Regions from separate parts of the Streptomyces sp. NPDC008313 genome, predicted to be linked through region 1. Evidence: riboswitches for the same ligand, from Rfam matches in the RefSeq annotation. Region 1 holds a riboswitch; each other region holds the start of a gene.
The links. A riboswitch is a leader RNA that binds a small molecule or an ion and turns the genes downstream of it on or off. The one in region 1 is predicted to bind cobalamin.

Region 2: linked by a shared signal. The riboswitch ahead of ACFY93_RS27590 (cobalamin biosynthesis protein) and the one ahead of ACFY93_RS29500 (prenyltransferase/squalene oxidase repeat-containing protein) in region 1 are both predicted to bind cobalamin.
Region 3: linked by a shared signal. The riboswitch ahead of ACFY93_RS09215 (HoxN/HupN/NixA family nickel/cobalt transporter) and the one ahead of ACFY93_RS29500 (prenyltransferase/squalene oxidase repeat-containing protein) in region 1 are both predicted to bind cobalamin.

What each region holds. Positions count from the first base shown of each region.
Region 1 covers NZ_JBIBFR010000028.1:1,720-9,263, forward strand. The annotation lists gene ACFY93_RS29475 (response regulator) at 1-91, opposite strand, end outside; gene ACFY93_RS29480 (histidine kinase) at 158-1,471, opposite strand; gene ACFY93_RS29485 (ABC transporter permease) at 1,487-2,203, opposite strand; gene ACFY93_RS29490 (ATP-binding cassette domain-containing protein) at 2,203-3,273, opposite strand; gene ACFY93_RS29495 (MaoC/PaaZ C-terminal domain-containing protein) at 3,434-4,297, shown strand; cobalamin riboswitch at 4,453-4,590, shown strand; gene ACFY93_RS29500 (prenyltransferase/squalene oxidase repeat-containing protein) at 4,711-5,973, shown strand; gene ACFY93_RS29505 (SCO2322 family protein) at 5,970-6,656, shown strand; gene ACFY93_RS29510 (energy-coupling factor transporter transmembrane protein EcfT) at 6,677-7,544, shown strand, end outside.
Region 2 covers NZ_JBIBFR010000024.1:61,027-68,570, reverse strand. The annotation lists gene ACFY93_RS27600 (inorganic phosphate transporter) at 1-974, shown strand, start outside; gene ACFY93_RS27595 (hypothetical protein) at 987-1,208, shown strand; cobalamin riboswitch at 1,347-1,489, shown strand; gene ACFY93_RS27590 (cobalamin biosynthesis protein) at 1,607-2,626, shown strand; gene ACFY93_RS27585 (cobyric acid synthase) at 2,623-4,155, shown strand; gene cobN (cobaltochelatase subunit CobN) at 4,152-7,544, shown strand, end outside.
Region 3 covers NZ_JBIBFR010000005.1:204,176-211,719, reverse strand. The annotation lists gene ACFY93_RS09230 (hypothetical protein) at 1-761, shown strand, start outside; gene ACFY93_RS09225 (hypothetical protein) at 1,165-1,455, shown strand; gene ACFY93_RS09220 (chaplin family protein) at 1,534-1,833, opposite strand; gene ACFY93_RS09215 (HoxN/HupN/NixA family nickel/cobalt transporter) at 2,018-3,106, opposite strand; cobalamin riboswitch at 3,135-3,394, opposite strand; gene ACFY93_RS09210 (metalloregulator ArsR/SmtB family transcription factor) at 3,654-4,013, shown strand; gene ACFY93_RS09205 (TauD/TfdA family dioxygenase) at 4,028-4,990, opposite strand; gene ACFY93_RS09200 (AEC family transporter) at 5,058-6,008, opposite strand; gene ACFY93_RS09195 (aminotransferase class IV) at 6,081-6,992, opposite strand; gene ACFY93_RS09190 (hypothetical protein) at 7,009-7,544, opposite strand, start outside.

The sequences.
Region 1 (7,544 bases):
CGAGGAGCAGAGCGAGGGCGCCCCGCATCATTCCCTGGTCCTCGGCGAGCAGGACCCGGATGGACGGGGCGGGCCGGTGGTCCCGGGGCATCTCGTTCACGGCCCAAGGGTAGGGCGCGTGCCCGCGCCCGGATCCGGGCGTCCGGCACCGTCCGTGTCACAGTGCCCCGGACTCGGCCGGCAGCTCGGCGGTGACCAGGAAGCCCCCGCCCTGCGCGGGCCCCGCCTCCAGGGAGCCCCCGGCCGCCGCGAGGCGTTCGGTGAGGCCCTTGAGCCCGGTCCCGCCGATGACCGCGAGGGGCGGACCGGCGAGGGGACCGGCGGCGGGCGGCGGACCGGCGGGCGGCGGACCGTCGAGGGACGGACCGTCGAGGGACGGACCGGCGCCGGGGCCGGTGGCGGGCGGCCCGGTGAGCGCCTCCGCCCCGTCGTCGGAGACCTCGAGGCGGACGCGTTCGGCCGTGCCGTCGACGGTGATCCCGCACCGGGTCGCGCCGCTGTGCCGTACGACGTTGGTGACCGCCTCGCGGACCACCCAGCCCAGCAGCGCCTCGGTGCGGGGCACCAGGGGCGGCCCCGACCGCCGTACGACGGGCTCGACCCCCGCCGCGGTGAGCGCGGAGCATGCCCGGTCGAGCTCGGTGGCGAGGCTGCCCTCCCGGTAGCCGGTGACCGCCTCGCGGATCTCGGTGAGCGCCTGGCGTCCGACCGACTCGATGTCCGTGACCTGGACGAGGGCGGCCTCCAGATCGCGGTGGGCCAGCCGCCGGGCCGCCTCCGACTTCACGACGACGACGGAGAGGGTGTGTCCGAGCAGGTCGTGCAGGTCGCGGGAGAAGCGCAGCCGCTCCTCCTCCACGGCCCGGCGGGCCAGCTCCTCGCGGGCGGCGCGCAGTTCGCGGACCGTCTCGGTGAGCGAGAGGATCGCCGCGGTCACCATCGTGGACAGGAACGTGCCGTACGCGACGTTCACCGCGGCGGCCGTCCCGCCGCGCAGCTGGGCGACGGCGGCGCCGAGCGCGGTCAGCGCGACGGCGGTCCAGCCGAGCCACCGGCCCCGTACGACCGCGCCCGCGGCCAGTCCGAGCAGCGGGAAGAAGTAGAGCCAGTTCTCGCCGTACGCGAAGGCGAGCCCGCTGGTCACCGCGGTCATCAGGACGAGGGCCACCCGGGTCGAGCGGGCCTCCCGCGTGACCTTCAGGAAGGCCCGGAAGATCACGTACACATAGAGCGAGTTGAAGGTGAGCAGGCCCAGGGCGCCGATCCACGGGTTCGCCGTCCCGCCCCGCAGCAGGTTCGAGCAAGCGCCCATCCCCAGCAGGAGCCAGGGCAGCAGCGAGAAGCCCGTGGGCGAGGGCCCCGTCCGTCCGAACCTCCTCGGGGCCCGCTCCCCGGCCGGACGGGCCGGACGGGCCGGACGGGCCGGACCCAGGCGGCACAGCCGGCGACTCGTCGTGCGCATCCAGGACATGGTGGGGGTCTCCGATCAGGCGGTCCGCGCCGCACGACGGTACGACGTCGCGGCGTACGCGCCGAAGAGCAGCAGCCAGAGGGTGAGCACCGTGACCGCGCCCGCGGCGGGCGCGTGTCCGTCGGCGACGGACGTGCCGAGCTGCGCGAAGCGGTTGGCGGGGGTCCAGCGGGAGAGGGAGTGCAGCCACGCCGGGAACAGGTCGACCGGGAACCACAGTCCGCCGACGATCGAGAGGCCCAGGTTGCAGACCATGTTCGCCACACCCGCGGTCTGCGGCGTCAGCCGGTAGCCGTTGCCGAGACCCAGCAGGGTGAAGGGGACGGAGCCGAGCCAGAGCAGCACCGCGATCGCCGCCCACTGCCAGGCGTCCAGGCGTACGCCGTTGAGCAGGCCGCCCGCGGCGAGCACCGCGGCGATGGCGGGCAGCACGGTCACGGAACCGGTCAGCGCACGCCCGAGGACCACCTCGCGCGGTGTCATCGGCGTGACGGCGAGCTGCCGCAGCCAGCCGGTCCCCCTGTCCTCGGCGACCGCGCCGCCGGTGCTGAGGGCGGAGCCCACCGCGCCGTACGCGGCCATGCCGACCATCGCCATCGTCTTCCAGGCGCCGTCGTTCTCGCCGAGGTTGGTGAACAGGAGGTACATCACGACCGGCATCGCGACGCCGCCGATCACGAAGCCGGGGTCGCGCAGCGTCCGGCGCGCTTCGAGTCTCAGGTAGGCGAACATCACACCGTCTCTCTGTCCGGTCGAGGCGCGCGGGTGGCGGTGCGAGCGGCGGTGCCGATGCCGGCCTCGGCGCGGGTGCCGGCAGGGGTGCGGGTGCCGGCAGGGGTGCGGGTGTCCGCGTGGTGGTGGGGCGCTCCGGGGCCCGTCAGGGCGAGGAACGCGTCGTCCAGCGACGCCGGGGCCACCTCCAGGCCGCGTATCGCGCCCCGCTCGGCGAGGGCGACCACGGTCGCGTCGGAGTCGTCCGTCCGCAGCCTGGCCCGGCTTCCGCTCATCTCCACGGACACCACACCTGGCAGCAGCGCCAGCGTCCGGGCGACCTCGTCGGGCGAGGGGGCCACACCGCCCGGGCCGGCCGGGCCGACGGGAGCCTCGACGGAGACCAGGCTGCCGCCCGCGGCACGCCTGAGCTGTTCGCCCGTGCCGTCGGCCACGATCCGGCCGCGGTCGATGACCAGGATCCGGTCGGCGTGCGTGTCGGCCTCCTCCAGGTAGTGCGTGGAGAACAGCACGGTGTGGCCCCGCCGCGCGTGGGAGCGCATCGAGTCCCAGAAGGCGAGCCGCGCCTCGACGTCCAGCGCGGCGGTCGGCTCGTCGAGCACGAGCAGCGCCGGGTTCCCGGCGAGCGCCACCGCGAACCGGACCCGCTGGGCCTGTCCGCCGGAGAGCCGGTCGGCCCGGCGCCCGGCCAGTGCGGTGACGCCCGCCAGCTCCAGCACGTCGTCCACCGCCATCGGCGCCGGGTAGCGGCTGGCCACGAAGGCGACCAGTTCGCGGACGGTGACGCGGGGCACCGGCCGCGTGTCCTGCAGCATGGCGCCGACCCGCCCGGCGCGTACGGCCCGCTCCGGGGCGGCCCCGAACAGCTCGACCCGGCCCTCGTCGGGCTCGTCCAGGCCCAGCAGCAGCGAGATCGCCGTGGACTTGCCCGCGCCGTTGCGCCCGAGCAGCGCCACCGTCTCCCCGCCCGCGATCTCCAGATCGACTCCGTCGACGGCGCGCACGGCGCCGAAGGTCTTGACCGCCCCCGTGAAGGACACGGCCGGAGGTTTCCCACCTGTCTGTGTCATGGGTACGACGCTAGGGCGCGGCCCCCGGAGCCAGGAAGATTCGGTTGTCCGGACTCCGGCAGGACAAATGTCCCGGGTCGCCGCCCGCGAAAACCAGAGCATCCCAGGACCGCAGCATCTGAAGACCAGAGCATCCGAGGACCAGAGCATCAGGAGAACCATGCCCATCGACGCAGCCGAGGCCGTCGCCGCCGCACCCCGCGTCGCCGAGATCGCCTGGGACCACAAGGACGTCCAGCTCTACCACCTCGGCATCGGCGCGGGCCTGCCCGCGACCGGCCCGCGTGAGCTGCGCTACACCCTGGAGTCCCGGCTGCGCGTCCTGCCGAGTTTCGCGACCGTCGCGGGCGGCGGCGCTCCGGGTGTGACCGCCGCGCTCGCGAGGCCCGGGATCGACGTGGACCTCGCGCACGTCCTGCACGGCGGGCAGGGCCTCGTCCTGCACCGCCCGGTCCCGGTCACCGGCCGGGCCGCGGCCACCTCGCGGATCACGGCCGTGTACGACAAGGGCACGGCGGCGGTCCTCGTCATGCGCACCGAGGTCGCGGACGCCGAGGGACCGCTGTGGACCGACGAGGCCCACGTCTTCGTCCGGGGAGAGGGCGGCTGGGGCGGTGACCGCGGCCCGTCCGCGCGCCCCGAAGCACCGGCCGGGCCGCCCGTACGGACCGTGGAGCGGCACGTACGGGAGGACCAGGCGCTGCTCTACCGGCTCTCGGGCGACTGGAACCCGCTGCACGCCGACCCGGACTTCGCCCGGCGCGCCGGGTTCGGCCGGCCGGTCCTGCACGGCCTGTGCACGTACGGGATGACGCTCAAGGCCGTCGTCGACACGCTGCTGGACGGCGAGGTGGCGCGGGTGCGCGCGTACCGCACGCGGTTCGCCGGGGTCGTCGTCCCCGGCGAGACGCTGAGCGTACGGATGTGGCGTCCGGACTCCGCCGGGCGGGTCCGGGTGGCGGTGAGCGCGGCCGACCGCGACGACACGCCGGTGCTGGCCGACACGGTGGTCGAGCTCGGCTGATCATCGGGGGCGCGAGGTGCTTGTGCCGGGGCCGAGGCCGCCCGCCGCCGGTACTCGTGCCGGGGCCGCCCGCCACCGATGCTCATGCCGGGGCCGGGGCCGGGGCCGCCCGCCGCCGGTGCTCATCCGGTCCGGCGGGACGCACCGCCGGGCGATTCCTACGGGCCGGTACAGTGAGTGGGTCGTCCTCACACCCGTACGGGGGAAAGCCGGTGCGATTCCGGCGCTGACCCGCAACCGTGAACCGTCCTCCGGGACGGTCAGCCGGACCGCTCCGTACGGGGGTGAGCGGCTCGCGTCACCGGCAGTCCGCCGGTGGCCGGCACCGTCGAGGAATACGGGGCCGGAGCCGCCCGGTGCCCGAGGGTGCCCGTGCTGCCCGGCTCCCCCGCAGGGAGAGGCACCCGCCGATCATGAACGTTCGCCGCAGCGCAGCGGTACTGGCCGCCACCGCCGTGATCGGCGCGGCCGTCGCGCCCGCCGCCCACGCCGACGACGCGTCCCCGTCTCCCTCCACGGCGCTCCCGTCCGGCCTGTACGGCACGGGTGATCCCACCTACGACGGTGTCTGGCGGCAGTCGCTCGCGCTGCTCGCCCAGGACACGATGGGCGTGAACCCCGCCGCGAAGGCCGTGGACTGGCTGACGGGGCAGCAGTGCGAGAGCGGGGCCTTCGCGCCGTACCGCGCGGACGCGTCGGCGAAGTGCGACGCGAAGACGATGGTCGACACGAACAGCACCGCCGCCGCCGTCCAGGCCCTCGAAGCGCTCGGCGGCCACGACTCCGTGACCGGCGCGGCCGTGAAGTGGCTGAAGTCCGTGCAGAACAAGGACGGCGGCTGGGGCTACACCCCGGGCGGCGCCAGCGACACGAACTCGACGGCCGTGGTCATCGGGGCCCTGGTGGCCGCCGGCACGGACCCGGAGGACGTGCCGTCGAAGGACGACAAGACCCCGTACGACGCCCTGCTGGCCCTCACCGTCCCCTGCGACGAGGACGGCGGCGGCGCGTTCGCCTTCCAGCCCGACAAGAAGGGCAAGGTCGCCGCCAACGCGGACGCCACGGCTGCGGGCGTGTCCGGCAGCCTCGGCAAGGGGCTGGCGCCCGGGGCCGGGAAGGCGGGCGCGGCGGCCCAGGGATCCGAGTGCTCCGACGGCGACTCGTTCACACCCCGGATCGCGGCCGGCAACGGCGCGCGGTACCTCGCCGACGCCCTCGCCGAGGACGGCCGTCTGACGACCCCCCTCGCCGGCGCGAAGGTGGACCAGCCCGACTACGGCAACACGGCGGACGCCGTCGTGGCCCTGGCCGCCGCCGGTTTCGTGTCCGAGACGAAGAAGCCGCTGGCCTGGCTGGAGAAGAACTCCGCGAGCTGGGCCGAGAAGTCCGGTCCCGCCGCCTACGCGCAGCTGATCTTCGCGGCGCGCGCCGCGGGCGCCGACCCGCGTGACTTCGGCGGCGCGGACCTGGTCGAGCAGCTGAACGCGACCGGTCCGGCGCCCGCGGCGGCCGGCTCGGCCGCCACGCCCTCGGGCGACGAGAAGAAGAAGGACGAGAAGGACGAGAAGGACGACGACGGCGGCATGGGCGTCTGGTGGTTCGTCGGCGTCTGCCTGGTCGCCGGGATCGGCATCGGCTTCCTGATCTCCGGCCGCAACAGGAAGAACCGGCCGTGACCCGCGTCCGCGGCGGACGGGGCGGCCTCCCGGGCACCGCTCTCGCCCTGGCCGCCCTGCTGCTCCTCCTCGCGTGCGCCGGGCAGGCGCGGGCGGCCGGCTACCGCTACTGGTCGTTCTGGGACCTCGACGGCGGCAGCTGGACGTACGCCACGCAGGGCCCGTCGCTCACCCGGCCGTCCGACGGGGACGTGCAGGGCTTCCGCTTCTCGGTGAGCGAGAACTCGCAGGACGCGTCGAAGCCCCGCGGCAACGCCGACTTCGCGTCCGTCTGCGGGGACACCGAGCCGCGCGACGGCCGCAAGCGGGTGGCGCTCGTCCTGGACTTCGGCACGGCGGCGGACGCCCCGGGCGGCGAGACCCCGCCGCCCGCGCGCACCGCCTGCGCGAGCGTCGGTCCGGACGCGACGACCGCGGAGGCCCTCGCCTCCGTGGCGAAGCCCCTGCGCTACGACACCAACGCCCTGCTGTGCGCGATCGCGGGCTACCCGAGGACCGGCTGCGGCGAACAGGTCTCCGGTTCCGGACGGAAGGCGCCCTCCGGGGCGAAGGGGTCCTCGGCCCCCGCGGCGTCCGCGAGCGACGACGACGGCGGTCCGTCGGTCGGCCTGCTCGCGGGCCTCGGCGCGGTGGCCGTGCTCGGCGCGGCGGCCGTCTGGCAGACACGCCGCCGCCGCGGCTGACGGGACGCAGCGTGACGACGATGCCTCCACCCGCGCCGACGGCGACGCGGCCGCCCCCGGCCCCCGGCGTGTCCGCGACGGCCGGGGCACCCGGCACGCGCGGGGCACGCGCGCGGCGCCGCCGTCACCCCCTCGCCCCCCGCGCGCACCGCGGCAACGCGCTGCACCCGGGGGCGTGGTGGGTGTGGGCCCTCGGCCTCGGCACCGCCGCGTCGCGGACCACGAACCCCCTGCTGCTCGCCCTGCTCGTCGGCACTGCCGGATACGTCGTCGCCGCGCGCCGCACGGACGCGCCCTGGGCCCGCTCGTACGGGGCCTTCGTGAGGCTGGGTCTCGTGGTGCTCGGCATCCGGCTGGCGTTCGCCGTGTTCCTCGGATCGGCGATCCCCGGCACGCACATCGTCGTCACCCTGCCCGAGGTCCCGCTGCCGCACTGGGCCCAGGGCGTCCGGATCGGCGGCCGGGTCACCGCCGAGGGGCTCGTCTTCGCCCTGTACGACGGGCTGAAGCTGGCGACGCTGCTCATCTGCGTGGGCGCGGCGAACGCCCTCGCGAACCCGGCGCGGCTGCTCAAGTCGCTGCCGGGCGCGCTCTACGAGGCGGGGGTCGCGGTCGTCGTCGCGCTGACCTTCGCGCCGAACCTCATCGCCGACGGCCGGCGGCTGCGCGCCGCGCGCCGGCTGCGCGGGCGCCCGGACCGGGGCCTCGGCGGGCTGCTGCACGTCGGACTGCCGGTGCTGGAGGGGGCGCTGGAGCGTTCGGTCGCACTGGCGGCGTCGATGGACGCGCGCGGATACGGGCGCACCGTGGAGGTGTCGCCCGCCGTACGGCGGACCACGGCCGTGCTGACCCTGGGCGGTCTGCTCGGCGTCTGCGTGGGCACGTACG
Region 2 (7,544 bases), on a different contig from region 1:
TGGGTCTCCCCTCCAGTTCCTCCCACGCGCTCTTCGGCGGCCTCATCGGCGCCGCCGTGATGTCCGCGGGCTGGTCGTCGGTGAACGGCTCGACCGTCATCACCAAGGTCCTGCTCCCCGCGGTCGCCGCGCCGCTCGTGGCCGGACTCGCCGCGCTGCTGGCCACCCGCCTCACCTACCGGATCGGCCGCGGCACCGACGAGAAGGCCACCGCCAAGGGCTACCGCGCGGGCCAGATCGCCTCCGCCGGCCTGGTCTCCCTCGCCCACGGCACCAACGACGCCCAGAAGACGATGGGCATCATCACCCTCGCCCTGGTCACCGGCGGTGTGCTCGCGCCCGGCTCCAACCCGCCGCTGTGGGTCATCGTCTCCGCCGGCACGGCCATCGCCCTCGGCACCTACCTGGGCGGCTGGCGCATCATCCGCACCATGGGCAAGGGCCTCACCGAGCTCGCGCCGCAGCAGGGCTTCGCCGCCCAGACCAGCGCCGCGACGGCCATCCTGGCCTCCTCGCACATCGGTTTCTCGCTCTCCACCACCCAGGTCTGCTCGGGCGCCGTGATGGGCTCCGGCCTCGGCCGCAAGGGCGGCGTCGTCCGCTGGTCGACCGCGACCCGGATGTTCGTCGCCTGGGGCCTGACCCTGCCGGCCGCCGGCCTGGTCGGCGCGGGCGCGGAGTTCCTCACCAAGCAGGGCACCTGGGGCATCGTCCTCACCGGCACGCTGCTGGTGGCCGGGTCCGGCGCCATCTGGGTCCTGTCCCGCCGCCGCCCGGTCACCGTCGACAACGTCAACGACCGCGACGACGAGCCCGCCGGCGTCGTCACCACCGCGATCGCCGCCGTCACCCCGCCGCCCGCGGGCGTCGCGGCCGGCCCCGGCGCCGAAACGGCCGACGACGCGCTGAAGGCCACCATCCCCGCTCCGGGCCCCGGGCCCGCCGCCGAGCCCACCCGCCCGGCCACGGTGTAAGGAACGATCACCATGCACATCGACTGGGCAGCCCTCGGCTCCGTCTTCGGAGTCAGCCTCGTGGTCACCGTCGCCCTGGTGGGCTTCTTCACCCTGGGCATCATCGGCCTCACCAAGCGCGAGTCCGCCTCCGAAGGGGGCGGCGGCGCCGCCCTCGCGGTCACCGGCGCGTACGCCTGCTTCGCCGCCTGCGCGGCGGCGGTGGCGTACGGCATCTATCTGATCGTCGCCTGACGCCGGGTCATGGGCCGGGAAACCGGCCGTCGGCCGGTTCCCGGCCGTCGTGGGGTGCGGGACGGATCGACGTCCCGCACCCCACGCGCATGTGGGCCTTCGCACACTCTCCCCTCGCAGGTCAACAGCGAGTTGACGGGTGTTCTCGCCCCGTGGTGGACTGCCAACGCCATTACGGCGGCAGAAGAGGAAGCCGGTGCGAATCCGGCGCGGTCCCGCCACTGTCACCGGGGTAGTAAGCCCCCGGGAGCCAGGAACTCTCACCGCCGGTCTCGTCGAACCAGGGCGCGGACACCCTGAGTGAGGACCTATAGCCATGCGCGGCTGCCCGCTGCCGGTCTTGCCCAGCAGTACCTCGTGTACACGGATTCCGGCTCCCTCCACGGCCGGCTGACCGCATGCGTGCCGATCGCGTCTTCGCGTACGGCGCCACCGCCGGACTCCTCGGCGACCTGCTCCTCGGCGATCCCCGCCGCGGGCATCCGGTCGCCGCGTTCGGGCGGGCCGCCGGCGCCGTGGAACGGGCGCTGTGGCGCGACCACCGGGGGTGGGGCGCGCTGCACACCCTCGTGTGCGCCGGTGGCGCCGTCGGTGCCGCGGCCGTCGCCGCCCGCCGCGCCCGCCGGTCCCCCGCCGCCTCCGTCGCGCTGACCGCCGCCGCCACCTGGTCCGTCGTCGGCGGCACCTCACTGGCCCGCGAGGCCACGGCGATCGGCGACGCGCTGACCGCGGGCCGGGTCGACGCCGCCCGTGAGCGCCTGCCCCATCTGTGCGGACGCGACCCGCAGGCGCTGGACGCGGACGGCATCGCCCGGGCCGTGGTCGAGTCCGTCGCCGAGAACACCTCCGACGCCGTCGTGGGCGCACTGGTGTGGGGCGCCGTCGCCGGGGTGCCCGGACTGGCCGGCTTCCGCGCCGTGAACACCCTGGACGCCATGGTCGGACACAAATCCGCCCGCTACCGGCGCTACGGCTGGGCCTCGGCCCGCCTCGACGACGTCGCCGGGTGGCCCGGCGCCCGCCTCACCGCGGCCCTCGCCGTCCTCGCCGGCGACGACCCGCGCGGCGCCGTGCGCGCCTGGCGCGCGGACGCCTCCCGGCACCCGAGCCCCAACGCCGGTCCCGTCGAGGCCGCCTTCGCCGGCGCCCTCGGCGTACGGCTCGGCGGCACCCTCTCGTACGGAGGCCGGGTCGAGCACCGCCCCGTGCTCAACGGCGGCGGACGCCCCGTGGAGGCGAAGGACATCGAGCGGGCCGTACGGCTGTCCCGCCGGGTGGGCCTGCTGGCCCTCGGCGCGAGCGTCGCCGGACGCCTGCTGGCAGGCAGCGGGCGCGCGCCGGGCCGTGGGCCGGGGAAACGGCGGGGGACGACGGCGCTGACGACGGGTACTGGAACGGGACGGGGAGGGACGGCATGAGCGGCGGACTGCTGGTCGCCGGTACGACATCCGACGCGGGAAAGAGCGTCGTCACGGCCGGGATCTGCCGGTGGCTGGTGCGGCAGGGGGTGAAGGTCGCCCCGTTCAAGGCGCAGAACATGTCGCTGAACTCGTTCGTCACCCGCGAGGGCGCGGAGATCGGGCGGGCGCAGGCCATGCAGGCGCAGGCGGCACGCGTCGAGCCGACGGCGCTGATGAACCCCGTCCTGCTCAAGCCGGGCAGCGACCGCAGCAGCCAGGTCGTGCTGATGGGCAGAGCCGTCGGCGAGCTGACCGCCCGCGGCTACCACGGAGGGCGTCAGGAGGCGCTGCTCGGCACGGTCCTGGAGTGCCTGGCCGAGTTGCGGGGCACGTATGACGCGGTGATCTGCGAGGGGGCCGGCAGTCCTGCCGAGATCAATCTGCGCCGCACCGACATCGTGAACATGGGCATCGCACGCAACGCGCGGCTGCCCGTGCTCGTCGTCGGCGACATCGACCGGGGTGGCGTGTTCGCCTCCTTCTTCGGCACCGTCGCGCTGCTGTCCCGGGAGGACCAGGAGCTGGTCGCGGGCTTCCTCGTCAACAAGTTCCGCGGTGACGTGTCCCTGCTGGAGCCCGGCCTCGACATGCTGCACGGCCTGACCGGACGCCGCACGTACGGCGTCCTGCCGTTCCGGCACGGCCTCGGCATCGACGAGGAGGACGGCCTGAGGGTGTCCCTGCGCGGGACGGTCAGGGAGTCCGGGACCGCGGCCCCGGCGGGCGAGGACATCCTGCGCGTCGCCGTCTGCGCCGTCCCGCTGATGTCCAACTTCACCGACGTCGACGCGCTGGCCGCCGAACCGGGCGTCGTCGTGCGGTTCGTGGACCGCCCCGAGGAACTCGCCGACGCCGACCTCGTCGTCGTCCCGGGCACCCGGGGCACGGTCAATGCCTTGGAATGGCTGCGCAGACGCGGCCTCGCGGACGCGATCTCCCGTCGGGCCGCCGAGGGCCGCCCCGTCCTCGGCATCTGCGGCGGTTACCAGCTCCTCGGCGAACACATCGACGACGAGGTCGAGTCGAGGGCGGGCTCCGTCGGCGGGCTCGGACTGCTGCCCGTCCGGGTGCGGTTCGCCCGCGAGAAGACGCTCACCCGGCCCGTCGGCACCGCCCTCGGCGAAAGCGTCGAGGGGTACGAGATCCACCACGGGGTCGCCGAGGTCACCGGTGGCGACACGTTCATCGCCGATGACGAGGGACGCCGCCTGGACGGCTGCCGGGCCGGCTCCGTCTGGGGCACGCACTGGCACGGCTCGCTGGAGTCGGACGGCTTCCGGCGTGCCTTCCTGCGCGAGGTGGCGGCCGCCGCAGGCCGCCGCTTCGTCCCCGCCGACGGTACGTCGTTCGCCGCGCTGCGCGAGGAGCAGCTGGACCGGCTCGGCGACCTGATCGAACAGCACGCGGACACGGACGCGCTGTGGCGGCTCATCGAGTCCGGCGCTCCGCAAGGACTGCCCTTCATCCCACCGGGAGCGCCCGCATGAGCACAGTGTTGTTGTTGTCGACCGCCGACACGGACCTGCTGGCCGCCCGTGCCTGCGGCGCCGGCTACCGGATCGGCAACCCGACCCGTATCGACGTCCGGGAGGAGCTGCCGGAGCTGGTCGCGGGCGCGGACGTCGCCGTCGTACGGCTGCTGGGCGGCAAACGGGCCTGGGAGGACGGGCTCGCGGCGCTCAAGGCGTCCGGCATCCCGACCGTGCTGCTCGGCGGGGAGAGCGTGCCGGACGCGGAGCTGATGGCCGAGTCGTCGGTGCCGGCCGGGGTGGTCGCGGAGGCGCTGCGCTACCTCGTCGAGGGCGGCCCCGCCAACCTGGTGGAACTCGCCCGGTTCCTGTCCGACACCGTGCTGCTCACCGGCGAGGGCTTCGACGAGCCGCGGAAGATGCCCGAGTACGGCGTCCACGGCTCCCGCGTGTTCCAGGAGGGCCGCCCGAGCGTCGGCGTGCTCTTCTACCGCGCCCACGAGCTGTCCGGGAACACCGCCTTCGTCGACACCCTGTGCGACGCGATCGAGGCCCAGGGCGCCAACGCGCTGCCGGTGTACTGCGGTTCGCTGCGCGGCGCGGACGCCGGGCTGTACGAGCTGCTGGCCCGGGCCGACGCCCTGGTCGCCACCGTCCTCGCGGCCGGCGGCACGCACGCCTCGCAGGCGTCGGCGGGCGGCGACGAGGAGGCGTGGGACATCGGGGCCCTGGCCGACCTGAACATTCCCGTGCTGCAGGGGCTGTGCCTGACCACGTCGCGGGCCGCGTGGGACGCGTCGGACGCCGCCCTGTCCCCCATGGACGCGGCGATGCAGGTGGCCATTCCCGAGTTCGACGGCCGCCTCGTCACCGTCCCGTTCTCCTTCAAGGAACAGGGCCCCGACGGCGTGCCCGTCTACACCGCCGACCCCGAGCGGGCCGCGCGCGTCGCCGGGATCGCCGTCCGCCACGCCCGGCTGGGCCACAAGCCGAACGCGGAGAAGAGGATCGCGCTCGTCTTCACCGCCTACCCGACCAAGCACTCGCGCGTCGGCAACGCGGTCGGCCTCGACACACCCGCCTCGGCGGTACGGGTCCTGGACGCGCTGCGGGACGCCGGGTACGGGGTCCACGGCTACCCGGCCGGCGGCGACGAGCTGATCCACCGGCTCATCGAGGCCGGCGGCCACGACGTGGAGTGGCTGACGGAGGACCAGCTGGCCGCGGCCCCGGCGCGCGTCCCGCTCGCCGACTACCGGGAGTGGTTCGACACGCTCGACCCCGAGCTGCGGAACGGGATGCTGGAGGCCTGGGGCGAGCCGCCGGGTTCGCTGTACGTCGACGGCGACGACATCGTCCTCGCCTCCCTGCGGTTCGGGAACGTCGTCGTCATGATCCAGCCTCCGCGCGGCTTCGGCGAGAACCCGATCGCGATCTACCACGACCCCGACATGCCGCCGTCGCACCACTACATGGCGGCCTACCGCTGGCTGGACCGCGGCTTCGGCGCCGACGCCGTCGTGCACATGGGCAAGCACGGGACGATGGAGTGGCTGCCGGGCAAGGGACTGGGCCTCGGCGCCGGCTGCGCCCCCGACGCCGTCCTCGGCGACCTGCCGCTGATCTACCCGTTCATCGTCAACGACCCCGGCGAGGGCACCCAGGCCAAACGGCGCGGGCACGCCACCGTCGTCGACCACCTCGTCCCGCCGATGGCCCGCGCCGACACGTACGGGGACCTGGCGAAGCTGGAGCAACTCCTCGACGAGTACGCGCTGGTGAGCGATCTGGACCCGACGAAGGCCCCGGCCGTGCGGGCGCAGATCTGGACGCTGGTCAAGGCCGCCGAGCTCCACCACGACCTGCACGTGGACGACCAGCCGGACGACGACGCGTTCGACTCGTTCGTCATGCACATCGACGGCTATCTGTGCGAGATCAAGGACGTGCAGATCCGCGACGGGCTCCACATCCTCGGCGGCGGCCCGGTCGGTGAGCCGCGCGTGAACCTGGTGCTCGCCGTGCTGCGCGCCTCGCAGGTGTGGGGTGGGCAGGCGAACGCGCTGCCGGGTCTGCGGGCCTCGATCGCCGCTCATTTCGGCCTGGTGGAGAAGGAGCTGCTGGCCGAGCCGGGCGCCGGGGTCAAGGTCCCGGTGGAGCTGACCGGCCTGGTGGACGGCCCGGCCCGGACCGCCGCCGACGCCATCGATCTGCTGGAACAGCTCTGCCGGCGGCTCGCGGAGGGCATGGAGGCGCGCGCGTGGGCGGCGGGTGACAGCGATGCCCTGGTACGGGAGGTGCTGGGCACCGAACTCCCGGACGCGGTCGCGGTGTTGCGGTTCGCGTGCGAGGAGGTCGTGCCCCGGCTGGCCCGGACGACGGACGAGATCGGGCACATCCTGCGGGCGCTGGACGGCGGTTACGTCCCGGCGGGCCCGTCCGGTTCGCCCACCCGCGGGCTGGTCAACGTCCTGCCGACCGGCCGGAACTTCTACTCGGTCGACCCCAAGGCGATCCCGTCGAGGCTGAGCTGGGAGGTCGGGCAGTCCCTCGCGGACTCGCTGGTGGCCCGGTATCTCCAGGACACCGGTGACTACCCGAAGTCCGTCGGCCTGACGGTCTGGGGCACCTCCGCGATGCGCACCCAGGGCGACGACATCGCCGAGATCCTGGCGCTGCTGGGCTGCCGCCCGGTGTGGGACGACGCGTCGAGGCGCGTGACCGGCTTCGAGGTGGTCGGCCTGGAGGAGCTGGGCCGGCCGCGCATCGACGTCACGGTTCGCATCTCCGGCTTCTTCCGGGACGCGTTCCCGCACGTGGTGGGCCTGATCGACGACGCGGTGCGGGCGGTGGCGGAGCTGGACGAGCCGGCCGACCGGAACTACGTGCGCGCCCACGCCGACGAGGACACCGCCGAGCACGGCGACCGGCGGCGGGCCACCGCGCGCATCTTCGGCTCGAAGCCGGGCGCGTACGGCGCGGGCCTGCTGCCGCTCATCGACGCCCGCAACTGGAGAAGCGACGCGGATCTCGCCGAGGTGTACGCGGTGTGGGGCGGCTACGCCTACGGACGCGGGCTGGAGGGACGCGCGGCACGCGGCGACATGGAGACCGCGTTCCGGCGGATCGCGGTGGCGGCGAAGAACGTCGACACGCGCGAACACGACCTGGTCGACGCCGACGACTACTTCCAGTACCACGGCGGCATGGTCGCCATGGTCCGGCACCTGACGGGCGAGAGCCCCGAGGCGTACGTCGGTGACTCGGCCACCCCCGACCAGGTGAAGACGCGGACGCTGGGCGAGGAGACGCACCGCGTCTTCCGGGCCCGGGTGGTCAACCCGCGCTGGATGGCGGCCATGCGGCGGCACGGCTACAAGGGCGCCTTCGAGATGGCGGCGACCGTC
Region 3 (7,544 bases), on a different contig from region 1:
CACGTGGCCGCACCCACGCGGCGGCGCCCGTCCCCGGCGCGGACGCGCTCATGGCGCAGGTCCAGTCGCTGGCCGACGCCGGCGGTGTACTGATCCCCGTCTCCGACCTGCTGAGCGCCGTCCTCAAGGCGGACGACGGCAAGCTCGCGGCGGCCGAGGCGCAGCAGTACGCCCAGGCCGTCAAGGACGCCATCGCCAAGGTCCAGGCGTCCGACGGAGCCGTGCCCCCGACCGAGGCGACCGCCCCCGCGGCCGAGGCCACGCCCGCGAACCCCGCGACCCCGGCCGCCCCCGAGGCCCAGGCGAACCAGGCGACCCCGGCCACTCCGGCCGCCCCCGAGGCCCAGGCGAACCAGGCCGCTCCGGCCACTCCGGCCGACCCGACGAGCGCCCAGCCCGCCGCACCGGCGGCCCCGGCGGCCCCGGTCGCGCAGAGCGCGGAGGCCAAGGCGCAGCCCGCCGAGGCGACGACCATGGACGAGGCGCTCTCCTCCCTCCAGGACGCCGTCGACGAGCTGGTGGAGGCGATCACCTCCGGCGCGAGCGAGCAGGTGGCGCAGGAGGTCGACGACGTGATGACGGCAGCCGTCGACGTCGTCTCCACCACGGTCGCCGGCGATGCGGCCGAGCAGGGCACGGCCACCACGCCGAGCACCGCCACCACGCCGGGCGCCGCCACCACGCCCAGCACGGTGACCACGTCGCCGGGCACGGTGACGACGCTGCCGGCCCTGATCCCGGCGGCCCCGTCGGCCTCCTGACCCAAGGGAGCGGTGTCTGAGGCGAAGCAGTCGCCCGCCCCGCCGTGGGGGGGGGCCCCCCCCCCCCCCCCCCCCCCGGGCCCCCCCCCCCCCCCCCCCCCCCCCCCCCCCCCCCCCCCCCCCCGCGGGGGGTGTAGTTGGACATACCCCCCCCCCCCCCCCCGCCGGCGCCCCCCCCCCCCCCCCCCCCCCCACGGCTGTCTTATGCCACCCGATTCACCCGAGGCCGCCCGAGTCCCCCGCGTACCCCTGACGTGGGACGGGCCGCGGAAAACTTGCCCGCACGGGGTTTCCGGCGGGGCCGGGACTCGTTAACCAGAGCGCAGTGCGAGACCCGGCGCGTACGAGGCCGGGTCCGAGACAACTCCCTCCGGTGACACGGGTCGCCGAAGAAAGGAACACGATGAAGTCCCTGAAGGCCGCCGCCGTCGTCGCCGGGTCGCTGGTCATGGCCACCGCCGCCGCACCCGCCTTTGCCCAGGGCGTCACCGGTCTCACGCCGACCAGCCTGAACGGCGGCCTCGACCCGGTCGCCGGCGGCCCCCTCGACGTGAGCGGTCTCCAGTCCCAGCCGAACCTCCTGGACACGGAGAACCAGAGCTCCATGCTGCACTCCGTGAGCGGCGTGACGGACACCCTCAACGCGAACGGCGGCACGGGCCGCCTCCTCGGCGGGGTCCCCCTCAAAGGCTGACGGACCACGGCGTTCGTCCACGCGCGAAGCGGCCCCCGGCGGTCTGAACCGCCGGGGGCCGCTTCGTGTCCACGGCCGTCAGTGGCCGCGCTTGCCGTGGTTCTTGCTGTCGTGGTGGGCCTCGTGCCGGTCGTCACCGTCGTCGTTGACGCAGGTGTTGCCGAAGGCCGGGTCGAGCACGCCGACGATGTTGACGGTGTTGCCGCACACGTTGATCGGGGCGTGGATCGGGACCTGGACGACGTTGCCCGACAGGACTCCGGGGGAACCGGCGGCCACGGCCCCGGCACCCGCGTCCGCCAGGGCCAGACCGGCCCCGCCGAGCACGACGGCACCCGTACCGACAGCGACGACGGCTGCCTTCGCGATGCGAGACATCACGTTCTCCTTCTGACTCGGTGAGTGCGGTCGCGGGGGCGATCGCACTCCCCCTTCAACGCGCCCGCGCCCTCACCGGTCACGGCGTTCACCCGGGGGGACCAGCCCGTACGGACCGGGCCGGCGGCCGGGGGAGCGGGCGCCGCCGGCCGGTGCGGGGCCGGCCCCCGCCCGCCCGCCGGCCTCAGCTCCCGTCGGCGGCACGCACCGCCCACCGCTGCTCGACCTTGGCGAGCCGCCAGTACGCGAGGGCGGCCGCCCAGACGGCCACGAACAGCCCGACGATGATGAACCCGACGTTGTTGAGGTCGAGTTCGGCGATCCAGCCGGTGACCGCGTCGCTCAGGGCGAGCTTCTCGTGGAGCACCCCGACCAGTTCGATCGTGCCGATGACGAAGGCCACGGCGATGGACAGACCGGTGATCGTGAGGTTGTAGAAGACCTTGCGCACGGGGTTGGAGAAGGCCCACTGGTAGGCGAAGTTCATGAACGTGCCGTCCAGGGTGTCGAACAGGCTCATCCCGGCCGCGAACAGCAGCGGCAGGCACAGGATCGCGTACCAGGGCATCCCGGCCGCCGCGCCGCTGCCCGCCATCACCATCAGCGTGACCTCGGTGGCGGTGTCGAAGCCGAGCCCGAAGAGGAAGCCGAGCGGGAACATCTGGCCGGGGCGGCTGATGGACTTGGTGAAACGCCCCAGGATCCGGTTCATGAAGCCCCGCGAGTCCAGGTGCGACTCGAGCTCGGCCTCGTCGTACGTGCCCGAGCGCATCGCCCGGAAGACCCGCAGGATGCCGGTCAGGGCCACCAGGTTGAGGGCGGCGATGAGGTAGAGGAAGGACCCGGAGACGGTGGTGCCCATGACGCCGAGCGTCTGATGGGTGCTGGAGTCCTCGTTCATGATCCGGCCGGCCAGCTGGGTGCCGCCCGCGATGAGCGCGGCCAGCACCACCACCACGCTGGAGTGCCCCAGCGCGAACCAGAAGCCGACCGACACCGGCCGTTTGCCGTCGGCCATCAGCTTGCGCGTGGTGTTGTCGATCGCGGCGATGTGGTCCGCGTCGAAGGCGTGCCGCATGCCCAGCGTGTACGCGGTCACCCCCAGACCGATACCGAACGCCTTGGAGCCGACCTGGTAGTGCTCCGGCACCACCAGAAGGAACAGCACGCCGAAGGCGACGACGTGGAGGGCGGCGATCACCGCCAGCAGTACGGCGGTCCGGACGGTGTCCTCGCGCCGCCAGCGGAAGGAGACATGGTCGGGCAGGGTCATGGTGTTCACGCTCCAGCACCTCGTGGATCACTTCGTGAGATGCCGTGGCCGGTCTCCTGGCTGACGGGGGTCCGCACCGTCCCGCCTTCCCGGCCGCCTGTGAGGCGGCCAGTGGCCGAAGTGGAACGGGGCGCCCCGGGTCACGTCGTACGCGCGCGTGCCGACGCGTGCGTACGGACCTGGCCCCGAGGCCCGATCACAGTGGCGAGGGCCGCTCCGGCCTGGGCCCCTCCGACATCGAAGAGGCCGTCACCGGTCTTCCCGAACACCACGGCAACGCCAACCGTAGGCACCCGCGCCCTCCGCTGCAAAGCTGCGTACCTGCGCAGGTATCGAAGATCACATCGGGTTTGAAACGCCGAACGGCGTGCGGTACCCGGGCAGCTGACGGCCCGGCGGGCCGCGCCGCCGCCCGCCCCGCGGCTCCCGCCGGGCCGCAGGGCCCCGCGGAAGCCGGGCCGTGGCGGACGCGGAAGCCGGGCCGTGGCGGACGCGGAAGCCGGGCCGTGGTGGACGCGGACCGGCGCCCTGCTGCGAGGATGACGCCATGCACCTCGTCCCCGCCGAGCGCGCCGACCGCCGCTCCATCGACGGCCACCGGGTCTGTGACGCCGTCGCCGCCATCGGTGAGCCCGGGCACGTACGCACCTGGGCCGACCGTTTCTCCCTCCTCGCCGAACCGCACCGCCTCGCGCTGCTGCTCGCCCTGCACCGGGCGGGTCCGCTCGCCGTCTCGGACCTCGCGATCGCGACGGGGATGAACGACCCCGCCGTCTCCCAGGCCCTGCGGCTGCTGCGCACGGCGGGGATCGTGGCGGGAGAGAAGGACGGCCGTGTGGTGCGCTACCGGCTGACGGATTCACGCACCGGGGCGCTTCTCGACCACTGCGCGCCCGGCGCGGACTGAACGCGCCCCCCCGGCTACCAGGGCAGCAGCGGCTCGCCCTCGACGCGTTGCGAGACGAAGCCGGTCGGTCCCTTCGCCGGTTCGCCGAGGACCGTCACGCGGTGCATGACGCGGTCGGTGTCGAGGTGGCCGAAGTCGGTGGGGGCGAAGTGGCACGTGCTGCGGTTGTCCCAGAACGCGATGCTGCCCGGCTCCCAGCGGAAGCGCACGGTGAACTCGGCGCTGGTGAGGTGCTGGAACAGCAGGTCCAGCAGGTGGCGGCTCTCCAGTTCACTGAATCCGGTGACACGGGTCGTCGAGCCGGGGCTGACGAACAGGGCCTTCTCACCGGTCTCCGGGTGGACGCGGACGACGGGGTGCACCGCGACCTGCGGGTCCTCGCAGTAGATCTTGAGGATGCCGCGGTCGCGCTCGTCGGAGTGGCGCAGGTGGACCGCGCTGAAGAAGGCGTGCTCGGCGGTCAGCCCGTCCACGAGTGCGCGCAGCGGGGCGGAGAGGGCCTCGTAGGCGGCGACCGTGTTCGTCCACTGGGTGTCGCCGCCGAACTCCGGGGTCCGCTCGGCCCGCAGGATCGACAGGTCGGGCGGATTGACGGCCTGGGTGAGGTCGCTGTGCCAGCCGGCGAGCGGGGAGACCCACTTGCGGCGGTAGTGCTCCTCGAAGTCCGCGCCGTAGCGCTCGGTGTCGGCCTTCGGGTCGACGGTGAGGATCTCCGGGTGGCCCTCGGGATGCACGCCGTGCTTCGTGCCGGGGCGCCGGGTGAGGGCGCCGAAGCGGCGGCCGAAGGCGATGTGCCGGGCATGGTCGATGTCCTGGCCGCGGAAGAAGACGACACGGTGGGCCAGGACGGCCCGGCGGATCTCGGCCACCGTCGCGTCGTCCAGGTCCTCGCGCAGGTCGACGCCGGAGATCTCCGCACCGATGCGGCCGGCCACCTGCCGGACGTGTATTCGGGTGGGCTGCATGGTCTGGGGCACGGTTCTGCCTTTCGATGAGCGGTTGTCGATGGAGGGTTCGCCCGGGGCGCCGGTCCGGGGGCGGCCCTCAGGCGGTGTGCGCCACCCACTGCATCCACAGCGGGAGCAGCAGCAGCGCGACGACGGAGCTCTTCACCACGAGGGAGGCGGACATCTCGACGCCGACGTCGTAGCGCTGGGCGAAGATGAACAGGTTCTGCGGAGCGGGCATCGCGGCGATCAGGACCAGGTACTTCAGCCAGTCGCCCCCGACACCGAAGCCGTACCGGCAGACGGCGTAGGCCAGCAGCGGGAACGCCACACACTTGAAGGCGATGATGCACATCTCCTCCGCCGTGGTGCCGCGCACCTTCAGGCCCGACCCGCCGAGGTGCAGCCCGAGGGCGAACAGGGCCACCGGGGAGGCACTGTCGCCCACGAAGGCGAACGAGTCGAGCACGACCCCCGGCAGCCGCACGGGCAGCAGGTTGAGCACGATCCCCGCGTTGCAGGCGATCACCACCGGGGTCAGCAGGGAGGCGACGACGGCCGCGCCGAGCCGCTTCCCCGGCCCGCCGACGCGCTCCGGGCGGCCCAGTTCCATGATCGAGATGACGATCAGGGACAGCACGCAGACCTGGAAGAGCAGCACGGGGAAGATCGGTGCCGCGTTCCCGAACAGCATGATGAACACCGGTACGGCGAAGTACGCCGTGTTCACCTGGACCGCCGCCATGATGCGCAGGGCCACACCGCGCGGGTCGCGGACGCCGAACGCCCTGGCGAGCGCACCGGTCAGCACGGCCGCGACCAGGGCCGCGGACGCGTAACCGGTGATGGCCCGCCAGTCGAACAGGGCACCGAGATCGCTCGCGTAGATGTTGCCGAACAGGAAGCACGGCACCGCGAAGAGGAAGGCGTAGTCGGCGAAGACCTTGGAGCTCTCGGCCGGCACCACCTTCCGTCTCGCGAGGAGAACCCCGCAACCGAAGGCCAGCACCACCGGCGCCAGTTTCTCCAGAGCCTCTACCGCTCCCATGCACGTGCCCTTGCTCTCACGGCTCCCGGGTCAGGGGGCCTACTTCTTCGTTCGTCGCACCGGCCGGTGGTCTCAGGCCCAGGTGTCCGGGACCTGCACGTCGCCGCGGCCCGCGACCAGCTCCCGGTAACCGTGGACGACGCGCCGGATCACCTCGTTGCCGGCGAGGTCGTAGTGGTGCTCGTCTATCCGCGCGACGGGAAGGATCTCGCACGCGGTGCCGCAGACGAACGCGCCGTCCGCCTCCCCGGCGAAGGGGGGCGCCAGATCACCGACGGTGCACGCGATGCCCTCGCGCCGCGCGATCGCCATCACGCACGCCCGGGTGATGCCGTCGATCGTGCACCGGGTCGTCGGCGTGAACAGCGCGCCGTCCTTGGTGAAGAACAGATGGGCGCCGGTCGCCTCCACGAAGTCGCCCCGGTCGTCCAGGAGCAGCGCGTCGTCGTAGCCGGCCCGCAGCGCCTCGTTCTTGCTCACGGTCCCGATCATGTAGTTGCCGGCCGCCTTGCTCTTGACCGGCGCGCCCTCGGGGCCGGGTCTGCGGTAGCGCCCGGTCGTCAGGCGGATGCCCTTGTCGAGCGCGTCCGCCGCCGCGTAGTAGCCCTCCGGGAGCTCCCAGGCGGCCACGGACGTGTGCACGGACGTCTTGAGCGCGGCGGTCTGGATGACCTCCGAGCCCCGCCAGGCGTTCATGCGGATGTAGCCGTCGGTGAGACCCGCCTCCGTCACCACGTCGAGGGTGGCGGTGTGCAGGGCCTCGTCGTCGTGTTCGAGGTCGAAGTCGAGGACGCGGGCCGAGGAGCGCAGTCGCGCGATGTGCTGCCTCAGCATGAAGGGCCTGCCGCCGTAGACGCGGATGCCCTCGAAGACGCTGGAGGCGTAGTGCAGTCCGTGGCTGAGGACGTGCAGCGTGGCGTCGGGCCAGTCGACGAGCCGGCCGTCGTACCAGATCTTCCCGGTGCGCTGGTCGAAGGGGATCACGGTGCTTCCGTTCCGTTCAGAGCGCGAGGTCGAAGAGCTGGTGCTGGAGGTCGCCGACGAGGGCGACGAAGCGCCGCTGGTGATGGGTGAGGGCGCGCACCGAGACGCCGTGCAGCGCCAGCGGGTTGATCGGGTACATCACCAGGGTGTTGCTCCGGTACGGGACGGTGGTGACCTCCTCGACGTAACTCGGGTCGATGTCGAAGCGGTTGTCACCGTACTCGGAGGCGCTGGTGTGGAACTTGTGCGCCTGCGTCCGGTACTTGTACAGCACCAGGTCGCCCCCGACGGCGTCGTCCTCGGGCAGGCGCATGTAGAACAGGCCGCCGAAGAGCTTGTACGGCTTGTCGACGTGCGGGCCGCGGTAGGCCGAGGGCTTGCCGGTGACGGCCGAGTTGATGACGGCCGTGCAGTCCATGAGGATGTCGTGGGTGTCGAAGGTGTCCCGGCGGCGGCGGCCCACCCGCAGGTCGCGCAGCGGGCCGAGCTGCTCCTCGGCCTTCGGCAGGTTGGCGAGCAGGTCCTCCTGGAAGAGGTCGAGGAACTCCTCGT